Linked DNA regions of Azotobacter salinestris. The protein of the gene in region 1 interacts with the protein of each later gene in a pairwise test. Links are inferred from orthologs where the notes say so. Each region holds a gene or a part of one and is shown in the gene's direction. Other genes may lie near its edges.

Region 1 (3,272 bases):
CATTCCCCTGGTTTCCCTGGTCGGCTATACCAATGCCGGCAAGTCCACCTTGTTCAACGCCTTGACGGCTTCCGAGGTCTACGCGGCCAACCAGCTGTTCGCCACCCTCGATCCGACCCTGCGCCGTCTCGAGCTGGACGACCTGGGAGCGCTGGTGCTGGCCGATACGGTGGGGTTCATCCGCCATCTGCCGCACAAGCTGGTCGAGGCATTTCGCGCTACGCTGGAAGAGTCGAGCAATTCCGACCTGCTGCTGCACGTGATCGATGCCCATGAGCCCGAGCGCATGGCGCAGATCGAGCAGGTCATGGCCGTACTGGGGGAGATCGGCGCCGACAACCTGCCGATTCTTGAGATATACAACAAGCTGGATCTGGTCGAGGGCATGGAGCCGCAGATCCAGCGCGATGTCGACGGCAAGCCGCTGCGGGTCTGGGTGTCGGCCCGCGACGGGCGCGGCCTGGATCTGTTGCGCCAAGCCGTCGCCGAGCTGCTGGGGGATGATCTGTTCGTCGGAACCCTGCACCTGCCACAGGGGCTGGGGCGCCTTCGCGCGCAGTTCTTCGCGCTCGGTGCAGTGCGCGGCGAGACGCACGACGAGGAGGGGGGGAGCCTGCTGGCAGTACGTTTGCCACGAATCGAACTCAATCGCCTGGTCAGCCGGGAGGGGCTGCGGCCGGACGAATTCATCGCGCAACATACTTTGCAATGAAAGTGCAGCCGGCATTTTTGCCGCCGGAAGCGGGCAATTGGGTAGCATGGGGCGGCGTGCCGTGGGCGCGTCTGTGTTTTTCGGATGGAGAGCGCTATGGCTTGGAATGAGCCGGGTGGCAATTCTAACAATCAGGATCCCTGGGGGGGACGTCGCGGCGGTGACCGCAAGGGGCCGCCGGACCTCGACGAGGCGTTCCGCAAGTTGCAGGAAAGCCTGAATGGCATGCTGGGAGGCAAGCGGCGCAGCGGTGACGGGGGCGCCGGCAAGGGCGGCGGTTTCGGCCTGTTCGGCATTGCCCTGGCAGTGCTGGCGGCTTTCTGGCTGTACAGCGCGATCTACGTGTTGGACGAGCAGGAGCAGGCGGTGGTGCTGCGCTTCGGCAAGTATCACGAAACCGTCGGGCCGGGCCTGAATTTCCATTTCCCGCCGATCGATCGCAAGTTCGTGGAAAACGTCACCCGCGAGCGGGCCTACAGCAAGCAGGGGCAGATGCTCACCGAAGACGAGAACATCGTCGAGGTGCCGCTCACCGTGCAGTACAAGATCAGCAACCTGAAGGACTTCGTGCTGAACGTGGACCAGCCCGAGGTCAGCCTGCAGCACGCCACCGACAGCGCCCTGCGCCATGTGGTGGGCTCCACCGAAATGGACCAGGTCCTCACCGAAGGGCGCGAACTGCTGGCGAGCGAGGTGCGGGAGCGTTTGCAGCGCTTCCTCGATACCTACCGGACCGGCATCGCCGTGACCCAGGTGAACGTGCAGAACGCCCAGGCGCCGCGTGAGGTTCAGGAGGCGTTCGACGACGTGATTCGGGCTCGCGAGGACGAGCAGCGCGAACGCAACCAGGCTGAAGCCTATGCCAATGGCGTGATTCCCGAGGCGCGCGGCCAGGCCCAGCGGATTCTCGAGGATGCCAACGGTTATCGCGAAGAGGTCGTGGCCCGCGCCCAGGGCGAGGCGCAGCGTTTCGGCAAGCTGGTGGCGGAGTACCGCAAGGCGCCGGAGGTGACTCGTCAGCGCCTGTACCTGGAAACCCTGCAGGAAGTCCTGAGCAACAGCAGCAAGGTCCTGATTGGCGCCGAGGGCGGGCAGAACAACCTGCTTTATCTGCCGCTCGACAAGATGCTCGAGGGGCGTGCGGGCAATGCCTCGACTGGCTTGCCGGCGCCTGCGGCAGCGGGCGGCGCCGAAGTGGGCTCGCAGATCATCAATGATCTGCAGCAGCGAGACCTGCGTTCAAGGGAGAGGCGTTGATGAGCAACAAGTCCGTGGTCGCCCTGGTCGTCGGAGTGGTTCTGGCGGTGGTTATCTGGAACAGCTTCTACATTGTGGCGCAAACCGAAAAGGCTGTCCTGCTGCAGTTCGGTCGCATCGTCGAAGCCGATGTCCAGCCCGGGTTGCACATGAAGATTCCCTACGTCAACAAGGTGCGCAAGTTCGATGCCCGCCTGCTGACGCTGGATTCTCCGACCCAGCGCTTCCTCACCCTGGAGAAGAAGGCGGTGATGGTCGATGCCTACGCCAAGTGGCGGGTGGCGGACGCCGAGCGCTTCTACACCGCTACCTCCGGTCTCAAGCAGGTTGCCGACGAGCGCCTGCTGCGGCGTCTTGAGTCGGGGCTGCGCGACCAGTTCGGCAAGCGCACCCTGCATGAGGTGGTCTCCGGCGAGCGCGATGCGCTGATGGCGGACATCACCCAGATGCTCGATCGCCTGGCGCGCAAGGAACTGGGGATCGAGGTGCTCGACGTGCGGGTCAAGGCCATCGATCTGCCGAAGGAGGTCAATCGCAGCGTGTTCGAGCGCATGAGCACCGAGCGCGAGCGCGAGGCTCGCGAGCATCGCGCCAAGGGCAAGGAACTGGCCGAGGGGATCCGTGCCGATGCCGACCGCCAGCGCCGGGTATTGCTGGCCGAGGCCTATCGCGAGGCGGAAGAGCTTCGGGGCGAGGGCGATGCACTGGCTGCTGCCATCTATGCCCAGGCCTACCAGCAGGATCAGGAGTTCTATGCCTTCCACCGCAGCCTGCAGGCCTATCGCGGCAGCTTTGCAGACAGGAGGGATGTGTTGGTCCTGGATCCGAAGAGCGAGTTCTTTCGCTATCTGGAGCAGGCCAAGCCATGATGGGGTATCCGGCGGGGCACGCCCCGCCGGGATGCCGCGGAAGGAAAACATGGTATTATGATGGGCCAGCCGGGAAAAACCCGGCTTTTTTGCGTCTGTGGAAATCATGTGGCAGGAATTCGCGATTGCCTTGTGTCTGATGCTGGTGCTCGAAGGCATCCTGCCATTCCTCAATCCGCGACGCTGGCGTAGGGCGGTCGTGCAGCTGGTGCAGTTGTCGGACCGTCGGCTGCGTCTCATGGGGTTGGCCAGCATGTTGCTGGGAACCGCCCTCCTTTATTTGCTTCACTAAGGCTTGCCGCCCGGATCGAGAGAGGAAAGGCGTAATGGCAACGGTAGATCGCTGGCTGCTGCCGGATGGTATCGAGGAAGTTCTGCCGCCCGAGGCGGCCCGCATCGAGGTGGTGCGCCGCCAGATGCTGGATCTGTTCCAG
Region 2 (2,877 bases), 1.7 Mb from region 1 along the record:
CGACATGGCCCCCAATATGAGTGGGGTGAAGGCGGCTGATCAGCCGCGGGCCATGTACCTCTGCGAGCTGGCGCTGGATCTGGCCGGACGAGTTCTGCGGCCGGGAGGCGACTTTCTGATCAAGATCTTCCAGGGCGAAGGTTTCGACCAGTATCTGCGACAAGTGCGCGAAAGTTTCGACAAGGTGCAGATGCGCAAGCCACTTTCCTCACGTGACCGCTCTCGCGAACAATATCTGCTCGCGCGTGGCTTTCATGGAGCCTAGACTGCTGATGGACCATGCACGTGCCCGAGGGACTGGCACACAAAGGGTTACAGAGAGGCCTGCCGGGGTCGGGGGTTGTGTATTAAGTTAGGCGGGTAGCTGTACCGGCCGTCATACAGGGACTGGCTCCGTCCCAGAGGGTAGTTAATTGAACGACATGGCAAAGAACCTGATTCTGTGGTTGATCATCGCGGCCGTTCTGGTGACCGTGATGAACAACTTTACCAATCCGAGCGAGCCGCAGACGCTGAATTATTCGGACTTCATCCAGCAGGTCAAGGATGGCAAGGTCGAGCGCGTGACCGTGGATGGCTACATCATCACCGGCCAGCGGATAGACGGCGACAACTTCAAGACGATCCGTCCGGCGATCCAGGATGGCGGCCTGATAGGCGATCTGATCGACAACAATGTCCAGATCGAGGGCAAGCAGCCAGAGCAGCAGAGCATTTGGTCGCAGCTGCTGGTGGCCAGCTTCCCGATTCTGGTGATTATTGCCGTGTTCATGTTCTTCATGCGCCAGATGCAGGGTGGTGCGGGCGGCAAGGGCGGTCCGATGAGCTTTGGCAAGAGCAAGGCGCGTCTGCTCTCGGAGGATCAGGTCAAGACCACCTTTGCCGATGTCGCCGGCTGTGACGAGGCCAAGGAGGAGGTCAGCGAGCTGGTCGAGTTCCTCCGTGATCCGGGCAAGTTCCAGCGTCTCGGCGGACGCATTCCCCGCGGCGTGCTGATGGTCGGTCCGCCCGGCACCGGCAAGACGCTGCTGGCCAAGGCGATTGCCGGCGAGGCCAAGGTTCCGTTCTTCACCATCTCCGGTTCGGACTTCGTCGAGATGTTCGTCGGGGTTGGCGCCTCGCGCGTACGGGATATGTTCGATCAGGCGAAGAAGCATGCTCCCTGCATCATCTTCATCGACGAAATCGACGCCGTCGGTCGGCATCGTGGTGCCGGGCTCGGCGGTGGTCATGACGAGCGGGAGCAAACCCTCAACCAGTTGCTGGTGGAAATGGATGGCTTCGAGATGAACGATGGCATCATCGTCATCGCGGCGACCAACCGTCCCGATGTGCTCGATCCGGCACTGCTGCGTCCTGGTCGCTTCGATCGCCAGGTGGTGGTTGGCCTGCCGGATATCCGTGGTCGCGAGCAGATCCTCAAGGTGCACATGCGCAAGGTTCCGGTGAGCGAGGATGTCAATCCGGCAGTCATTGCCCGCGGTACTCCCGGCTTCTCCGGCGCCGACCTGGCTAACCTGGTAAACGAGGCTTCATTGTTCGCCGCGCGTGCCAACAAGCGCATCGTGGAGATGCGCGAGTTCGAGCTGGCCAAGGACAAGATCATGATGGGCGCCGAGCGCAAGACCATGGTCATGTCCGAGAAGGAAAAGCTCAATACGGCCTACCACGAGGCGGGGCACGCAATCGTTGGGCGGCTGGTGCCCGAGCACGATCCTGTCTACAAGGTATCGATCATTCCGCGTGGGCGTGCCTTGGGCGTGACCATGTTCCTACCGGAAGAAGATCGCTATAGCCTGTCCAAGCGGGCATTGGTCAGTCAGATCTGCTCATTGTTTGGCGGGCGTATTGCCGAGGAGATGACCCTGGGCTTCGAAGGGGTCACCACGGGGGCATCCAACGACATCATGCGCGCTACCCAGATTGCCCGGAACATGGTGACCAAGTGGGGGCTCTCGGAGAAGCTGGGACCGTTGATGTATGCGGAGGAGGAGGGGGAGGTGTTCCTTGGTCGCACCGCAGGGGCCCAGCACTCCAACGTCTCGGCGGAAACTGCCAGGCTGATCGATCAGGAAGTGCGCAGCGTCATCGATCAGTGCTATGCCACGGCTACCAGATTATTGAAGGATAACCGCGACAAGCTGGACATGATGGCAGAGGCATTGATGAAGTATGAAACCATCGATGCCGATCAGATCGACGACATCATGGCCGGGCGCACGGTTCGCGAGCCGAAGGACTGGCAGGGTGGTTCTGGTGCCTCCGGAACGCCGGCCTCCCATGGGGCCAGCCGGCCAGAGGCTCCAATCGGAGGGCCAGCTGGCGAACATTAAGGCTTGAAGATGACCTTGTTGTCCCCAACCCGGTTGCCTTGTGGCAACCGGGTTCTTGATTTATCGCATCCCCAGGTGATGGGGATTCTCAATGTGACGCCTGACTCTTTTTCGGACGGAGGGCGCTTCCGTGGGCTCGATGCGGCGTTGAGGCACGCACAGAGCATGGTTGCTGCCGGAGCTGCGCTGATCGATGTCGGGGGGGAATCGACCCGCCCCGGTGCTGCTGCAGTATCGGCAGACGAGGAACTGGATCGGGTCGCGCCTGTCGTCGAAGTCATTGCGGCCGAGCTGGATGTCATTATTTCGGTAGATACCTCGACTCCCCTGGTGATGCGCGAAGCTGCCCGGCTGGGCGCTGGTCTGATCAATGACGTTCGCGCGCTGCAGCGGGATGGTGCTCTGGAAGCGGCCGCAGAAACGAGGCTGCCTGTCTGTCTGATGCACATGTTGGGAGAGCCGGGCACCATGCAGCAGGATCCTCGGTATGAAGATTTGCTGGGTGAGGTGCGCGGCTTTCTGTTTGAGCGCATGCAGGCCTGTG

What was found.
Region 2: the proteins of hflK (region 1) and ftsH interact in binary tests that used the Escherichia coli proteins (3 or more experiments, as listed by UniProt). The link is inferred for Azotobacter salinestris from one-to-one orthologs.

Annotation. Positions count from the first base shown.
Region 1 is NZ_CP045302.1:3,558,967-3,562,238, forward strand. What follows is about bases 1-2,888. They hold hflK (FtsH protease activity modulator HflK), read left to right. Parts: upstream 1-808; coding sequence 809-1,969; downstream 1,970-2,888. Other genes in these bases: hflX (ribosome rescue GTPase HflX), read left to right, coding at 1-712; hflC (protease modulator HflC), read left to right, coding at 1,969-2,838. Also shown: GCU53_RS16650 (DUF2065 domain-containing protein), read left to right, coding at 2,945-3,130; GCU53_RS16655 (ATP phosphoribosyltransferase regulatory subunit), read left to right, coding at 3,165-3,272.
Region 2 is NZ_CP045302.1:1,810,235-1,813,111, reverse strand. It holds ftsH (ATP-dependent zinc metalloprotease FtsH), read left to right. Parts: upstream 1-422; coding sequence 423-2,333; downstream 2,334-2,877. Other genes in the region: folP (dihydropteroate synthase), read left to right, coding at 2,343-2,877; rlmE (23S rRNA (uridine(2552)-2'-O)-methyltransferase RlmE), read left to right, coding at 1-265. UniProt on the Escherichia coli protein: Acts as a processive, ATP-dependent zinc metallopeptidase for both cytoplasmic and membrane proteins. Plays a role in the quality control of integral membrane proteins.